DNA from 2 places in the Erwinia persicina genome. Region 2 is predicted to be linked to the other one. Evidence: predicted binding sites of a transcription regulator. Region 2 holds the regulator's gene; the other holds the start of a gene.
What was found. The regulator PurR, encoded in region 2, represses purine synthesis genes. The targets are predictions, from matches to a motif close to CANGCAAACGTTTGCNTG.
Positions count from the first base shown of each region.

Region 1: a site for PurR is predicted at 1,928-1,945, ahead of K6L24_RS21515 (NCS2 family permease). Genes of this name have one in related genera too.

Region 1 is NZ_CP082141.1:4,655,945-4,659,638, forward strand. It holds gene K6L24_RS21500 (transcription termination/antitermination NusG family protein) at 109-582, shown strand; gene yieH (6-phosphogluconate phosphatase) at 1,121-1,783, opposite strand; gene K6L24_RS21515 (NCS2 family permease) at 2,029-3,342, shown strand; gene K6L24_RS21520 (4'-phosphopantetheinyl transferase family protein) at 3,383-3,694, opposite strand, start outside.
Region 2 is NZ_CP082141.1:2,632,221-2,635,914, reverse strand. It holds gene punC (purine nucleoside transporter PunC) at 1-277, opposite strand, end outside; gene punR (DNA-binding transcriptional activator PunR) at 392-1,309, shown strand; gene purR (HTH-type transcriptional repressor PurR) at 1,320-2,345, opposite strand; gene cydH (cytochrome bd-I oxidase subunit CydH) at 2,641-2,730, shown strand; gene K6L24_RS11910 (C40 family peptidase) at 2,769-3,641, opposite strand.

The DNA of each region.
Region 1 (3,694 bases), 2.0 Mb from region 2:
TCACTATTAAAAATATTTTTGTACTCTGTCTTGCCATGATAATGGTCAGGTTTTGGCGGAGCCTGCCTGCTGATATTGCTGGGGCAGGATAATGAAGGAACAGGCTGCATGACAGTAAGTGGTTGGTATTTAATTTTTTGTAAGTATGGACGCATGGAACAGGCTGAGGAGTCGCTGGAAAAAATAGGAGCTACCACCTTTTGTCCGATGATGACGCGCAAAAAAAATGGCGCAGGTTCTCAACACATCAGGGCCAGCGTTGAGCCGATGTTTCCTCCTTATCTGTTCGTTAACATTGACGCTGACCTCATCAATACCGCCAGGATAAATGCCTTGCCAGGGGTCAGTTATATAGTCAAGTTTGGCCGTGAACCCCGGCCCTTACCGCAAAGCCTGATTGAAGCATTGATGAGAAGAGCCTTTAACAATAATAGCTTGCCTGTCAGTCAGATTAAAAAAGACCATAATCTGATGAAAATGGAAGAAAGACTGCAAAAAATAAAAGATGGCAACAGTTATGGGTTACTCTCTTTTTTGCATGAAATGATTATGTCAGAAATAAGGCTGAACCGTGTCGAATAATTAAAATAATATTCATATTATATCGGTGTGTTAATACTGTTGATTGTTTTTTTTATTCATTTCGTGATGCTTTTTAGACGCCAGGTAAAAGGAGGATCTGATAGATATGAGAATAAAAAAAACACCGGTAGCGCAAAAAAAATGTCAAATGCTACATCAGTTATCGTTAATTTGTAGCGAGATTGACGCCAGACGGGGAGAGGGAGGGGCCTTACAGCAGCCGGAGGTTTGGCCTAAAACCCGGGATTTAGCGGACAGCTGCGGTGAGAGCATTTATATTACCCGCACTCTGCTTCTCCAACTGGTAGCCGAGGGAAAAGTGATTAAACACTCTTCCCTGCTGTTGAAGTCACTACGTTGGTATATCAACAAAAATAACAGCGCTTAGTTTTTTACCCCTGATGAGCATCACCTGAACAACGGGTGGAACAGTCTGCCAGGGCTAACACTCCGGAGTAGTAACGCGGGCCAGGCTGATTGTGTCCGGCCGCGTGACGATGAAAAATACAGGAGTGTCCGATCATTCGCGTGACTGTACTCAGCGGGTCAGTTGCCAGCCGCGCGCCTGCCACAGCCCGGGTAGCTGTGCCATATCGTTAAATACCGTTACCAGCGGATGATCGAGGGGCGGGTTATGGGCATCGACGCAGTAATAGAATACCGGGATCCCGGCCGCAATGCCGGCCTTTGCCCCGGCTTCAGAGTCATCCACCAGGATGCAGTGCTCAATCGCGACCCCCATCTCCCGGGCTGCATGGAACATCAGCGCCGGTTCTGGCTTCCAGTGTCCGATATCGTAACCACTGTACAGGCGATCGCCGAAGAAGGTGCGCATCCCGGTCAGACCAAGCGAATGTTCCATTTTGGGAACCGTACCGTTGGAGACAACACACATCGGCACGCTCACTTTTTCCAGTAAGGCTTTAGCTCCCGCAATCGGTTTCAGTTCACGTTCAAACAGACGGGCCACTTCCCGGCGATAGGCGGGTTCAAGTACCTCCACAGAGGCCGTGAGCTGATGCTGCTGGCAGACGTCGGCGATGATGTCATACAGCTTCACGCCTTTGTATTTCTCGAACATCTCCTGCAACGACAGCGTGACACCAAACTCCGCGAAGGTGTTGACGTATGCCTGAGTACAGAGCATTTCACTGTCGACCAGCGTACCGTCACAATCAAAAAAAATGCATTCCACTGACATCCTGCTTCCTTATAAGTTCTGATGGGCTGATAACGGATAGTAACGTGAAGGCGGGGGACATTTCGATAATTGATCGTACCCCTCCTGTTTTTCACGGTCAGCAGCGTCAATTCCGGTTAACGGTAGTGATCAGACGATAAAAACAGCGCAATCGGTTGCGAAAAAACCGCGTGATCAATATCCCAACGTCTGAATTTTGGGGTAGGATATCGGCCGACAACTTTTCTCCGTTCTGGAAACACATAATGACGAATCCCGGTCTGTTACAACGGATTTTTAAATTGCAGGAGCATGGCACCACCGTACGTACTGAGGTGATTGCTGGTTTCACTACGTTCCTGACGATGGTCTACATCGTTTTTGTTAACCCCCAGATTCTGGGCGTGGCAGGCATGGATACTCAGGCCGTCTTTGTGACGACCTGTCTGATTGCCGCCTTTGGCAGTATTTTGATGGGCCTGGTGGCGAATCTGCCGGTTGCACTGGCTCCGGCAATGGGTCTGAACGCCTTCTTTGCCTTTGTGGTGGTTGGTGCGATGGGCATTTCATGGCAGATCGGTATGGGGGCGATTTTCTGGGGCGCTGTTGGCCTGCTGCTGCTGACGATTTTCCGTGTGCGCTACTGGATGATCGCCAATATCCCGTTGAGCCTGCGAGTGGGGATCACCGCCGGTATTGGCCTGTTTATCGCCATGATGGGGCTGAAAAATGCAGGCATCATTGTGGCCAATGAAGCGACGCTGGTGTCGGTGGGCAACCTCACCTCTCACAGCGTACTGCTGGGTGCGCTGGGCTTCTTTATTATCGCTATTCTCGCCTCACGCAATATCCATGCTGCGGTGCTGGTGTCGATCGTGGTGACTACCGGTATTGGCCTGGCCATCGGTGACGTGAAGTACACGGGGATCTTTTCTGCGCCACCGGCGGTGACCTCGGTGCTGGGGCAGGTCAACCTGAAGGATTCGCTTAACATCGGTATGGCAGGGATTATCTTCTCCTTTATGCTGGTAAACCTGTTTGACTCCTCCGGGACGCTGATTGGCGTAACCGATAAAGCAGGCCTGACTGATGAGAACGGTAAGTTTCCCCGTATGAAACAGGCGCTGTACGTCGACAGCATCAGTTCCGTCGCCGGTTCCTTTATCGGCACCTCTTCCGTCACCGCCTATATCGAAAGCTCATCCGGTGTTTCTGTCGGCGGCCGTACGGGATTAATGGCGGTAGTGACCGGTGTCCTGTTCCTGCTGGTGATGTTCCTGTCACCGCTGGCAGGCATGGTGCCTGCTTACGCGGCAGCGGGTGCGCTGATTTATGTGGGGGTTCTGATGACCTCCAGTCTGTCGCGCGTAAAATGGGATGATCTGACCGAAGCGGTACCGGCATTTGTTACTGCGGCAATGATGCCGTTCAGTTTCTCAATTACGGAAGGGATTGCTCTGGGCTTTATCTCTTACTGCGTGATGAAGCTGGGAACCGGTCGCTGGCGTGAAATCAGCCCGTGCGTGGTGGTGGTGGCACTACTGTTTGTCCTGAAAATTGCCTTCGTCGACGCACATTAATCTGGCTGACGGGGAGCGGAAACGCGACCCGTCATCTCTGTCAGGAGTAGTTGAGCTGTTTTTCTGTCGGTATGCTCGTCAGACGTAACGTACGTGGCCCCAGATTCTGAGCACTGATGTTCAAATCGCGTAACGATTCCCACCCTTCATTCTCGTTATATTCCCACAGGCGCAATCTGTCTGTCCCTGGCGATAATGCACAGGACCAGACCAGTAACGGCTCAACATCACACAAGGCGTGAATATCAGGCCAGGTCACCGAGCGCATTCGTCCGGAGGCCGGGTGTAAGCGCAGAGAGCTGCTTCCCTCTTCCCCTTCACCTTCACCGGTGAGCTTCAGGATACTCTGGCG
Region 2 (3,694 bases):
CTGATTCCACCCAGAGCATGGCGGCGCAACCAACGGCAAACAGGCTGAGCCCCATGACCAGCACGGGCTTACGACCGATGCGGTCAGAGAGCGGCCCCCAGACCAGCTGCGCACAGGCAAAACCGGCAAGGAAGATACTCAGGCTGGCGCTGATGGCGCCCGCTTCAGTGCCCAGATCCTGTTGCATCACGCCAAAAGCGGGGAGGTACATATCCGTGGCAAGAAAACCCAACATACTCAGTATGGCCAGATAAAACATAAATCCTTTGGAACGCATGATTTTTTAACTCTTATTAGACAATTTTTTTACGTGCGCAGTGTAATCCCGTGCCTGATGAGCTGTGAAACGCTATTATTCGTCTCTTGCAGTGAAATAATTTGAAGGCAACTTATGTGGTCTGAATATTCTCTTGAAGTGGTTGACGCCGTCGCCAGAACGGGCAGCTTTACCGCCGCTGCAGCAGAGCTTCATCGCGTGCCATCTGCGGTCAGTTATACCGTTCGACAACTCGAAGAGTGGCTGGCCGTCAGTCTGTTCGAACGCCGGCATCGCGATGTGGTATTGACCGAAGCGGGTCGCGTATTCAGTGAAGAGGGGCGGGCTGTTATCAAAAAAATGCTTGCCACTCGCACCCGCTGTCAGCAGGTGGCAAACGGCTGGCGCGGGCAGATTAACATTGCGGTGGACCGCATTGTACGCCCGGCGCGCACGCGGCAGCTGGTGGTGGATTTCTACCGCCATTTTCCGGACATGGAGTTGCATATCATGCCGGAGGTGTTTAACGGCGTCTGGGATGCGCTGGCTGACGGTCGCGTGGACGTGGCAATAGGCGCAACTCAGGCCATTCCCGTTCGGGGGCGTTTTGCCTTTCGCGATATGGGCAGTCTGAACTGGCGCTGCGTAGTACAGTCCCGGCATCCGCTGCATCGTTACGAGGGCGCGCTGAGTGAAGCCCTGATCCGCGAGTGGCCCTCGCTGGTGCTGGAGGATACCTCGCGGGCACTACCGAAGCGGACAACCTGGACGCTGGACAATCAGCGGCGGCTGGTGGTGCCGGACTGGGAAAGTGCGTTCGACTGCCTGCGTGCCGGACTGTGCGTCGGGATGGTGCCGGGGCACTTCGCCCAGCCCTGGCTGCAACAGCAGGTGCTGGGTGAGCTGACGCTGGCCTCGCCGTTTCCCGACAGTCCCTGCTACCTCAGCTGGTCTGAACACAGCGCCTCACCGGCGCTGAACTGGCTGCTTGCCTATCTTGGCAATACCGAAACGCTGAATGCAGAATGGCTGAGTGAGCAGCCCGGGAGCTGATGCGCGGACATTAACGGCGATAGTCCCGGAAGGGGCCGTCGGCAACGGAGCGGCGTTCGATCAGTGAAGGATGCACTTCAATGGTCTGCTGCTCTTCACGTTTGCTGGTGATGCGGTCAAGCAGCATATCAAAGGCTGTTTCCCCCAGACGCTCTTTTGGCTGGTGTACGGTCGTCAGCGCCGGGGTGAAGTAACGGGCGTTGCGCACATTGTCATAACCGATCACCGAAATATCCTGCGGGACGCGCAAACCCATCTCATCTGCTGCGCAAATCGCCCCCATCGCCATAATATCCCCACCACAGAAAATCGCTGTTGGACGCTGTTTCTGTGACAGGATCTGCTGCATGGCGCGATAGCCTGATTCCGGTTCAAAGTCCCCCTGCACCAGCCATTCATCACGCAGGGTAATCCCGGCTTCAGCCAGCGCTTTCAGGAAGCCCGCATGGCGGCCGCCACCGGTATTGCGTTCCAGCTGTCCCGGGATTGCGCCGATATCACGATGGCCGCGTTCGATGAGGTAACGCCCCGCCAGATAGCCGCCTTCAAAGGCGTTATCAAGCACGGTATCGGTAAAGTCTCCGCGCGACTCGCCCCAGTCCATGACCACCATGGGAATGTTACGGTTGTCTTCCAGCATAGCAATCAGGGTGTCAGGATATTCTGAGCACATGACCAGCAGGCCGTCGACACGCTTCTGAGCCATCATCGACAGATAGGCCTGTTGCTTTTGCAGATCGTTGTGCGCGTTGCCCAGGATCAGCGTATAGCCTTTGGCAAAGCAGCGATTTTCAATCGCTTCAATGATTTCGGCAAAATAGGGGGCCTCACTGGACGTGGCCAGAAGCCCAATGGTTTTGGTGTGGTTTACCTTAAGACTGCGGGCAACGGCACTGGGCGAGTAATGTAATTCTTTAATTGCCGCCCATACCGCTTCGCGCGTCTCTTCGGCTACAAAGCGCGTTTTGTTGATGACATGGGACACCGTGGTGGTGGAGACACCGGCGCGCTTTGCCACATCCTTAATTGTTGCCATTAAAATCGTACTCCTGGGGCTATCACTAACGTACTGATAACAAATGGGTTAAACGTTTGCCTGCGCGCCGCCATTCCTGCCGACGAGAATGAACTGGGGTGCCGTCTCAAAAGGGGTAGGAAGGGGTAAAATCATCCGTAGAGTGACATGCAGCGCTGACTTGAAACGTTTCCGGGCGTGTTGCGCAACGGAAAGAAATAATTCTAACAAGGCTGCGCGCAGAAAACGAGATTTTTACGGGCAAGTATGGGAAAATCTGTTGGCTTACTAATAGCAGGGTTATTAAGGAGAACAAATGAACACTGATATGAAGATGACGGCTCTGGCGGTTGTTGGGTCACTGCTGATGATTATTGCGTTTAGCTTTACTGCTGTCATGCACTGAGTTTATCGGGAGGAGGCGTCTCCTCCCATACCGTCCCGCTAGCGAATGGTTTTAGGCGTCATCACGCGGCGTGCACCAATATAATGCTCCTGCCAGTAATCTTCACTTAATGCGCTCACCTGGATATCTTTACCGGTACGTGGCGACTGAATAAATTTGCCTCCACCCAGATAGACACCGACATGGTCAGCCGTACCGCGTCCATTGATGCGGAAGAAGACCAGATCGCCTTTTTCCAGCTCGTCACGCTTAATGGAGGCCGCATCACGCAGGTGGTACATTTCATTTGCTGTCCGGGGGATCTTAAACTTCACCAGATCTTTATAGGCGTACCAGACCAGCCCGCTACAGTCGAATCCGGTTTTCGGTGAGGTTCCCCCCCACTGATAAGGTTTACCCAGTTGGCCCATCAATTTTGTCATCGCCGTCTCGCGCGCTTTTTGATAGCGGGCGCGGTGGGCTTTACTCAGTTTGAGTGGGGCAGAAAGCTGCGCTTCGTTGCGTTGCGCCACTTTGCGCCCGGCGCGATCGCGACCATAATGCTTTTTATCGGCTTTTTTACTGGCAGCGATTTTTCGGCTTAAAGGTTTTTTCGTCACGTTAGCCGTGCGCAACGGTTTTGCCGCCACCTTGCTCTTTGCTTTTTCTTTGATTTTTTTTGCCGGAGCCAGACGAGCTGTTTTAGCGGAGGTTTTCTTAGCGGTTTCTTTTGTTTTTTTACTGACCGGTTCTTTTACTTTTTTCGTGGAGGCGGACTTGACCGGGCGGCGCTTACGGCGGTCGTCTTCACGCGCGGTGGTGCGATCGGCTTTTTGCTGATTCGCATTTATAGGGGCATGTGGCGATGCGTGCGCCATATTGAAAAATAACTGGGTGAAAGCCAGTATGAAGAGCGTGATGAGTAAACGCATCGTTCCCATTAACAGTTTGTGCGCTGCAAAAGGTCGCAACGGAGTCAGAAAAG